Regions from separate parts of the Chryseobacterium sp. HMWF035 genome, predicted to be linked through region 2. Evidence: riboswitches for the same ligand, from Rfam matches in the RefSeq annotation. Region 2 holds a riboswitch; the other holds the start of a gene.
What was found. Region 2 has a riboswitch for cobalamin ahead of metE (5-methyltetrahydropteroyltriglutamate--homocysteine S-methyltransferase). Riboswitches for the same ligand answer to the same signal wherever they lie in the genome.
Positions count from the first base shown of each region.

Region 1: it holds a riboswitch for cobalamin, as region 2 does, so the genes downstream of both, DD829_RS05880 (TonB-dependent receptor plug domain-containing protein) here and metE (5-methyltetrahydropteroyltriglutamate--homocysteine S-methyltransferase) in region 2, are expected to answer to the same signal.

Region 1 is NZ_QEHP01000033.1:16,769-22,026, forward strand. It holds gene namA (NADPH dehydrogenase NamA) at 1-99, opposite strand, end outside; gene cdd (cytidine deaminase) at 197-679, shown strand; cobalamin riboswitch at 1,814-1,990, shown strand; gene DD829_RS05880 (TonB-dependent receptor plug domain-containing protein) at 2,021-3,850, shown strand; gene DD829_RS05885 (DUF5074 domain-containing protein) at 3,867-4,910, shown strand; gene DD829_RS05890 (hypothetical protein) at 5,034-5,258, opposite strand, start outside.
Region 2 is NZ_QEHP01000065.1:14,813-20,070, forward strand. It holds gene DD829_RS10890 (hypothetical protein) at 1-391, shown strand, start outside; gene DD829_RS10895 (hypothetical protein) at 397-963, shown strand; gene DD829_RS10900 (hypothetical protein) at 977-1,741, shown strand; gene DD829_RS10905 (VOC family protein) at 1,758-2,144, shown strand; cobalamin riboswitch at 2,256-2,441, shown strand; gene metE (5-methyltetrahydropteroyltriglutamate--homocysteine S-methyltransferase) at 2,826-5,150, shown strand; gene DD829_RS10915 (HNH endonuclease) at 5,247-5,258, shown strand, end outside.

The sequences.
Region 1 (5,258 bases), on a different contig from region 2:
GTTGGCTAATCCGTTTTCGGAAGAATACATACACATTGGAGACATTACCCAACGGTTTTTCAACTCAACATTTCTGAATCTGATTGGAGTGTATAACATTTTTGATCTGATTTTTTGAAATTTTAAAGAATGAGATAATATTGCCCACTTCATGAAAAAGAAGTAAATTTATCCCCCTTTTTTTAACCCACAATATATGAAAAAAGAAACTCATATCAGTTACGAATATTTTAACAATAAAGGCGAACTGAACGATATAGAAAAAAAATTATTTGCAAAAGCGAAAGAAGCGCGCGAGAATGCTTATGCTCCCTATTCTCATTTTCTGGTTGGCTGTTCTGTGCTTCTGGAAAACGGAGAGATCTATACCGGGAACAATCAGGAGAATGCGGCGTATCCTTCGGGACTTTGCGCGGAAAGGACTGCTCTTTTCTGGATCGGGGCAAATTTTCCGTCTGAAAAAATAAAGAAAATCTTTATTGTAGGCGGACCGAAAGAGTTTTCTGAGAAAAACCCGCCGATTCCGCCATGCGGATCGTGCAGACAGAGCATTATAGAATATGAAACGAAGCAGAATGAAAATATTGAGCTTTATTTTTCTAATCTGAATGATGAGGTGGTGAAGGTACATTCTATTAAGGATCTTCTGCCGTTTTATTTTGACGGTACTTTTTTATAGTTAAAACTTGTTTAAACTAATTTCAGAATTAACCGCAAAAGGGACAAAAGATAATGTTAAAGCGAATTTCCAGAATAATCAAAGCGCTCAAAAGAATAAAAATCAAAGATTTTTAAAAACTATTGTTTTCTTTTTCATTTATAATAATCAACTTTAAATAAAAAATTTAGTAGATCTTTTGTGATTTTTGCGGTTAAATAAAGTTTAAACAGACTTTTAAAATGTTTAAATAATAGTAAATAAGAATTCAGGTTGGATTTTCGCAAAGTCACAACGTTGTTTAAGATAGTATGCTTTAAGGCGCAAGGATTTTATATGCGATAAAATTTCATCAGCATTATAAAAGAAAATCTTTAATTTTCTTCTTGCGTCTTAAAAGAATAGAACTTTTATCAAACCTTTCACCTTAGTTTTTTTCAATAAGAATATCTTTATTTTAACAAGTTTAAACAAACTCTTAACTTCTGTTTGGACTTTTATTTAAGGGAAAGTTTTTTAAGAAGGGACTTTCTTTCATCACATAAGATTTTGAATGATGCGTATTTAAAATAGAAGAACACATTAGTCTTTAAAAATCTATGATTTTCTTCTTTAGTGATGTTTATTTTAAAGTAATTAAATAACTTGCTTAAACTTTTACCACAAAAGATGCAAAAGATTTAAACAATTTAGTTTCTTAAGTTTAGTCCTTAAATGGAAAAAAAAGAGCACATAAGTTTAAAAAATCAAAGATTTTTTCTCTTTGCAGACTTTTGAAATACTTTAAATCAATTCAATAAAGTCTTTTGTCTTTTTTGCGGCTAAATTTAAAATGAGTTTAAAGAAACTTAAAGTAAGATTTTAATACATTTTAAATAATTCTTACTGAAAATTATTATTTATTTTTCAATAGAATCTGAGTTTTATAAAACTGTTTATTTTCTGCGGTTTTATTTTCCTAGTCCAGATTGAGCGGCATGTCTGAGCTCTTTTTTGGATTCGGCGGCGGCTTTTGCAGCCGCCGAATCCAAAAAAAGCGAGTAGCGAAAGCTGGAAAAAGCTCCTGATCTTATTTTTTGTCTGCAACACAACAAATCATTGTTTTATTAAAAAGGTACTTAACGGCTATTTTTTTTGTCAATAAATTAAAAAAGTTATCTTTGCAAAAATTTTGGTTTCCATTAATTTGGAATGAAAAGGGAATTGGGCGAAAATCCCAAACTGTCCCCGCAACTGTAAATCGCATACAAGATTTCTACGATAAACCACTGTGAAAACGGGAAGGTGTAGAAAGCGAAAGTCAGGAGACCTGCCAAAATGTAATCTTAAAAACATTGCTTTCGGAGGAAAAGTAAAATAGGAATGGCATTAAAAAGATCTTTAGTACTGCTTTTTGCATCATACGGTTGTTTTCTTTACGCACAGGAGAAAGCTATTGACACCGTTTATGTTTTTGACAATCAGATGAATAAGGTAAAACTTTTTCATCCGGTTACTACAATTACTCCCAAAGATATCGAAAAAAATTCCGCCAATCTTTCTGAGACGCTGCGTTTTCAGTCTCCTGTTTACATTAAGGAAAATGGACGTGGCGCGGTTTCTTCGCCTTCTTTCAGGGGAACAACGGCGCAGCAGACTGCTTTTGTGTGGAATGGAATTAACATCAATTCTGTTCTTTTAGGACAGGGAGATGTTAATAATATCGCGATTTTCGGTTATGATGCGCTTGAAGTGAAAGCTGGCGGCGGAAGTGTGGTTTACGGAAGCGGAGCGATCGGAGGAAGTATTCACCTTAACAATGAACTGAAATTTAATGAGGGTTTTCAAGCAACTTTACATAGTGAAGTGGCTTCTTATGAGACGTTCCAGAATTATTTTAAAACTTCTTTCAGCAATGCGGATTTCAGTTTTAAGGCATCCGGAAATTATTTCATCAGTCAAAATAATTATGAGGTTCCTGAAAAGCAGTATATCAACCGAAACGGTAAATATTTTAACGGTACAGCGAACATTGGCTTCAGTTACAAAATTGCCCGAAATCAGAAAATTTCTTGGCAAAGCCAGTTGTATGATGCGGAACAGAATTATCCTATTTTCACGGAAAACGGCAATCGTACGAAATATGCAGCGCAGACTTTCCGAAGCCTTCTTACCCACGATATTAATTCAAAATCGATTTCAAACAGCCTGAAAGCGGCTTACACGGAAGAAAATTTCCAGTATTTCGGTGTTTTTGAAGCTCCTAAAACCAGTGGCGGAACGGGAAAAATTCTGATTTTTAAAGATGACTTCAATTATTTCATCACGCCTAAACTGAATGTTAATGTTATTGGAGAATTTCAGATCAATAAAGGAGAAGGCTATCAATCCGGAATTGAGAATGTAAAAAGAAATATTTATTCTGTTGCAGGATTGTTCAGATATTTCCCTACCCAAAAGCTGAGACTGGAAGCTGGAATCAAGAAGGATTTTATTGACAATATAGAATCGCCTGTGCTTTATTCTTTTTCAGGAAAGTGGAAGCTTTCTGACTGGTACAGTTTAGGGACAAGTTTTTCAAAGAATTTCAGATTTCCTTCTTTTAATGATCTTTACTGGAATCCGGGCGGAAACTTGGATCTGAAGGCTGAGACGTCTTTGCAGACTGAAATGAGCCACGAATTGGCGTTCGGAAAATTCATGTTGAGTCTCACGCCTTATTACATGAAAATAAAGGATATGATCCAATGGATTCCCACTTCTATGGGATATTGGTCACCAAGAAACGTAAGAAATGTTGAGTCTTATGGTCTTGAGTCTAAAATTGGATTTCAGCAAAAGTTTTCAAAGGAACATTCTTTAAAAATAAATACGGGATACAGCTATACGAGATCTGTAGATCTTGAGACGAAAAATCAGCTGATGTATGTTCCTCTTCATAAGGTTTTCGGGAATGCAGATTATCAGTACCAATTTATGAATCTGTATGTTCAGGGAATGTTTACGGGTAAGACTTTTACCACTTCTGATGAGAATAACGATTATCTTATAAAACCATATTTCGTCCTGAATGCAGGATTGTCTGCAACTGTTGCCAAAAAGTATACTTTAGGATTGAGGGTAAATAATATTACCGACGAGATCTATGAAACGATGGCATATTATCCATTACCTAAAAGAAACTACAGTTTTTACATCAACTTAAATTTTTAAAATCAATTATTATATTATGAAATTCAACAGACTTTTTCAGCTTTTACTGGCTTTGATCCTTGTGATTAATGTTTCATGTAGTGATGATGAATATGTAATGCCGTCGCGAGGTGATTATGAAAACGGATATTTTATTGCGAATGAAGGAAACTTCGGAACACCTACAGCGAATGTTTCTTTTATTTCTAAAGATCTTTCTGTATTGGAAAACGATATTTATAAGAAAAATAACAACGAAAATCTGGGTGATGTTTTGCAGACGATCACATTCAGTGATGACAGAGCTTTTTTGCTTCTGAACAATTCTAATAAAGTACAGGTTGTTAACCGTTACAATTTCAAAAAGACCGGAGAAATTACAGCTCAGTTGGATAATCCTAGATATATGACAATCAGCAACGGAAATCTTTATGTTTCTAACGATAAGTATAACGGAGGAAAATATGTGAATGTTTACAAGCTTTCTGATCTTTCTTTTGTGAAGAAAATTCCTTTCGCTTCCACTTCTACAGCGGAAAGAGTGGTAGAAGCAGGAGGAACGGTATTTGTGCAGAATGCTACTTACAGCTATGGAAGTACGCTTACGAGAATCAATACTTCAACCAATGAGATCATTAATACGGTTGCTGTTCCTAACGGTGAGATCGAAAAAACCATCAGTTACAATAACAATGTGTATGTAATTGCTTCAGGAACATCTAATTCTTATATCTACGAAATTTCTCCTGCAGGAACGATTACAAAAACTACAACTTTAACCGGTATCGCCAATGCAAGAAATCTTGAAATTGATGGTGGAAAATATTACTTCACCTCTGCCAACAAGATTTATACAATGGATATGAATGCAACAACAGCTCCTTCTGCCCCTCTTATCAATTTTGTAGACGGAGGGCAATATTTTACGCTGTACGGCTTTTCTGTAAAAGACGGAAAAATCTTTGCATCTGATGTAAAAGGTTTTACCGCTCCATCTGAAGTTACAGTATATAACACTTCAGGAACAGTTCTGAAAAAATTTGTAACAGGCATCGGATCTAATGCCGCTTATTTAAATTAATTTTTTTTGAAATAATAAAAGATTACGGCGGAGCTTTCAGCTCCGCCGTAATTATTTAAGGTGTTTTTGCTATAATAAGAACTGAATATTTATTTTTTGAATTTATCGGCTTGGTTGAAATACTCAATCTCTTTTCCTTAAAATAAGAAGCTGAAGAATCCCCACAAACCACCAAACAGGAAACCTGAAATAGTTATAAAGCAATGTAAAATTATCAACAATTGGCTGATCTTTTGTCGCTTTTTCAATTTCAAAATCAACAGATAAAAGCGGAATAACAAATCCAAAAAATAAAAACGCAACCAGATATAAAATCCAGTTGCGTTTTCTAATTATTTTAAACTTCCA
Region 2 (5,258 bases):
TAAAACGATTTTCTTTGATCAATCTGATAAAATTACTGAAACGATGCTTAAAGAAGGATTGGTTTATCCTCAGCTTTTGACAGAATTTCAGGTGGATAAATTTGAAAACGAAGACAGCGACAGAACGCAGAAAAGATTTGCAAAACTTCAAAAAAACTGGAAAGATTCTTTCGAAGTCAATAATATTAAGTTGAGTGGCGGTTCTGAACTGAGTTTTTTAAGTACCGATGAAAAGATTAAGCGTTTTAAAGTGGTCTGCAAAGATCCGAAGTTTCCGAATCTGATGATCTATTATTTTGAATTAACGGATAAAAATGCTACAAAAGATACACCCATTCAGGATTTTATTAAAAATTCCAAACTGACGCATATTTTCCAGAGAACGGAGTAAGAAGGATGACTAATAACCATAATATCAATGCAAAAGCTTTCTTCAGAAAATATTTTTTGGTAATTATTTTTATTATCATTCTTTTGTTGCAGGATTTTTTTCTCAAACCCTTTGTAAAAGATCTGTATTTAAACGACGATATAAAAAATTTCAAAGAGTTTTCATGGAAATACACGGTTTTTATTTTTACTATTCTTGCCGGAATCATTATTTTCATTTCAAGGAAAAGCATTAGGCTTTCGGCTGTGCCTTTAATTTTATTGGGTTTAATGATATTCGGAAGCGGATTTTATTTCGGATTCCATTCTTTGGTGGATAATGCTTTGCTTTTAATCAATTCAAAAACGAAGAATACGGAAATCAATAAAACTTACGAAGTAATTCATGATAAAGAAAAGAAAGTTTTTTGGCTGAATAATGAAAATTCTGTTCATGATAAAGAGGATCTTCAAAAAATTAACCGCTATAGAGTTTCAAAAGGTTTAAAATCTATTTTTGATCTTCAGAATAATGACACGATAAAAGTAACGTTTAATAAAGGATGGTTTGATGTAAATTATCTCGAAAAATAATTGCGCTCTGAAAATGTACAATGCGACCAGAAGAAACAGAAATATAGGAACCGAAAATCAAGGTTTCAGTCAAAATAATAAATTGAAAATTTCAACACCTAACGGAACATTAAAGTCTTTTTACGAAAGAATTGGTAAGCATGAAAAAGAATCTAAAATAATAAATGGACACGAATTTTTATTTATCATTGAAGAGCTTCGCGAAAACTGTTATCACTCCTGTTCTGTTTCTGATCTTGAAAAGATAATCGAAAATATTCCTAAAGAAGATTACGGAGATTTAAAGTTTATTGTTTTACGCCAACCGAAAAGAAAGGAGGAAATAATCTCTCCAGTTTGGGGAAGACTTGTTTACAGCTTTGAGTACGAAAACGAATATTTTTCGGCGATAATTTTAGACTCAATAGATTTAAACAAAAAGTTAATATGGTCTAAAAAACAAAGCATCGAAGATCAGAAAGAATTTGAAAGATTAAAAGGAGACGGACATATTTTTACACAAAATAAGAGAAGTTTTATTTCTCAGTTAAATTTAGAGCCTTCAAGAAATACCCAATTGTACAGAACTCTACTGCATGAATTCGGGCATTATGTTCATTACTTAGAAGTTGTGGAAAGACCTTTTGAAAGTGATGAAGATTATGAGGCAAAAGAAATTCGCGATGATTACTACTCAGCTTTATCTAAAGTTGAAAAAGAAACTTTTGCGCACCAGTATGCTGATCGACTGAAGAAAAAATTAACTGAAGAAAAAATAATTCCTTTTAATAGTCTTTAATAATTGCAATTCAAACATGAAAATAAAAAATATAGATCACCTCGTTTTAACAGTTGCAGACATTGAAAAAACGGTAGATTTTTACACCTCTATTCTTGGTTTTGAAGTCGTTGTTTTTGGAGAAAACAGAAAAGCGCTGACTTTTGGAAATCAGAAAATCAATCTTCATCAAAAAGGAAAAGAATTTGAACCGAAAGCTGAATATCCCACTTGTGGTTCTGCGGATCTTTGTTTTATTTCCGAAACCGATATTCATGAAGTTTTACAGGAACTAAAGGAAAAGAATATTGAGATCATCGAAGGAATTGTTGAAAGAACCGGAGCTTTGGGAAAAATACAATCGGTTTATTTCAGAGATCCTGATTTAAATCTGATTGAGATAAGCAACTACAGTTCATTGTAAAATACATTCTCGAAAAAATCCAAATAACTGTTCATTCAGAATAATTTTCTGAATTACTTAAAAAATAAACAAATAATTCCTACATTTGTTTAGAAAACAGTTCTTTTACATACTTCATCAAACGGAAAAGGTTTTACGTAAAGTAGATTAATAGGGAATCGTGTGAAAATCACGAGCTGTCGCGCAACTGTAAGTAATACTCTAAAAGTTTTTATCCACGTATATCCACTGTGCAAACGGGAAGGATGATAAAAGCTGTTACAAGTCAGGAGACCTGCCTGTTCCGAATTGACAATGCTCTCGCGGTTTGGAGTTTTTTTGGTCAGACAGATGATACTTTTTTGAACGTAGTAATCTAAATTTTAATTTGATTTCAATTGCAAAGTTTTTAATATTAATTTCTTACTTTAAGAATGAAAAAATATTCGCCAACCATCAATACAGCAGTTGTTTTTTGCATCTGTTTCAGAAGATACAGTTAAAAAATTTTTCATCTTATTGCTGAGAAAAAAGCTTTGTGCAAAACGATAAAATTTCAGAGCATTCTCTTATGTAAAGGGAAATTGCGTCCTTACTGTATCTTTACCTCTCCATTCTATTTCCTTCTGCAAAAGCATTGCGAAGCATCAGAAGAACTTTTATACACATTAATTATTGTTTAATTTAAAAGTTTTAAAGAAAATGCAAACGCACATTCTTGGCTATCCGCGTATTGGTAGCAACCGAGAACTCAAAAAAGCCTGCGAGCAGTATTGGTCGAGCAAAATCACTTTAGACGAATTACTGGACGTCGGGAAAAATATCCGACAAAACAATTGGAAGCTTCAGCAGGAAGCAGGAATTGATCTTATTCCGTGTAATGATTTCTCTTTTTACGATCAGGTTTTGGATATGACGTTAACTTTAGGCGCTATTCCTGAACGTTATGAAGAGATTGCTCTTAAAAAATCTGAAACGGATCTCTATTTTGCCATGGCAAGGGGCTTTCAGAAAGAAGGTCTGGACATTACTGCAATGGAAATGACAAAATGGTTTGATACCAATTATCATTTCATTGTTCCGGAATTCCATAAAAATCAGGAATTTAAGCTGTTATCCCGTAAAATCATCAATGAATTTTTGGATGCTAAACAGGCGGGAATAAATGCAAAACCGGTGATCATAGGTTTGCTAACCTACATTCTGCTTGGGAAAGAAAAAGAGGAAGGTTTCAATAAGCTGGATCTGGCTCAGAAGATTCTTCCTGTTTATCTTCAGATTCTTAAAGAGCTTGAAACTCACGGAGCAGAATACATCCAGTTTGATGAACCATTTTTAGCATTAGATTTGGATGAAAAATCAAAAGAAACTTACAGTCTGATTTATACCGAAATAAGAAAACAGTTTCCTCATCTGAAAATCATTGTAGCTACTTATTTTGAAGGTTTAAGAGATAATCTTTCTCTGGCTGTTTCTCTTCCTGTAAATGTGCTGCATCTCGATCTGGTTCGTTGTCCGGAACAGTTGGAGGAAGTTTTAAAAGTAATTCCGGAAACATTGCATCTTTCTTTAGGTGTAATTGACGGAAGAAATATATGGAAAAATGATTTCGAAAAATCTCTACGCCTCATTAGACAGGCAGCAGATAAAATAGGTTCGGAGAGAATTTTAATTGCTCCTTCCTGCTCATTGCTTCACAGCCCTTCTGATCTTGATCTGGAGAACAACGAAAGTGTTTTATCCTCCGAAATTAAACAATGGATGGCTTTTGCTAAACAGAAAGTCTCTGAAATGGTTACCCTGAAAAAATTAGCCGCAGAAAATCCGGATTATTCCACACTCCTGCTTTTAGCTGAAAATAAAAAAGCCATTGAAAGCCGCAAAACATCTCCTCTAATTCATAACAGCGAAGTGAAGGATCGTGTAGATGTAACTACCGAGGAAGATGCTAAAAGAAACAAACCTTTCAGCATCCGAAAAATTTCTCAACAGAATATTCTCAACCTTCCTTTATTCCCCACAACTACAATTGGCTCATTTCCACAGACGAAAGAAGTTAGAAACTGGAGGGCAAAATTTAAAAAGGGTGAACTGAATGCCAAACAATACGATGATCTACTGAAAAAAGAAACTGAAAGAACGATCCGTTGGCAGGAGGAAATAGGAATTGATGTTCTGGTTCACGGAGAGTTTGAAAGAAATGATATGGTAGAATATTTCGGAGAACAATTATCAGGATTTGTGTTTACGCAAAACGGCTGGGTTCAAAGCTACGGAAGCCGTTGTGTTAAACCTCCTGTTATTTTCGGAGATGTGTACAGACCGAATCCGATGACGGTTTACTGGTCTGAATATGCGCAATCTCTAACGAAAAAATGGGTAAAAGGAATGTTAACGGGACCAGTAACTATTCTTCAATGGTCTTTTGTGCGTGATGATCAGCCGCGATCTTTAACGTGTAAACAAATTGCACTGGCTATTCGCGACGAAGTGAATGATTTGGAAAAAGCAGGAATCAGAATTATCCAGATTGATGAACCTGCAATTCGTGAAGGTCTTCCATTAAGAAAATCTGACTGGCAGCATTATCTTCAATGGGCAGTGGAAGCTTTCAGAATTTCAGCAAGCGGTGTGGAAGATGCGACGCAGATTCATACACATATGTGCTATTCGGAATTTAATGATATTATTCAGAATATTGCCGATATGGACGCGGATGTTATTACGATTGAATGTTCCAGAAGCCAGATGGAGCTGCTGAATGCTTTTGCTGATTTCAAATATCCGAACGAAATAGGACCGGGAGTTTATGATATTCATTCGCCGAGAGTTCCATCGAAAGAGGAAATGGTAGAATTGCTGAAAAAAGCACAAGCTGTTATTCCAGCGCAGCAACTTTGGGTAAATCCTGACTGTGGTTTGAAAACCCGTCATTGGGATGAAACGGAAAAAGCGTTGATTGCAATGGTAGAGGCTTCAAGGGAAGCGAGTGAAAGTTTTTTGAAGAAAGAAAAATTGAAATATTAGATGACGAGAGCCGAAAGGCTCTTGTATTTTTTGTTAATAATTTTAACTCAATTTGCTTTATTGATTAAAAAAATATAGTTTAGTTAAAAAAAATTAATGACTAATTAT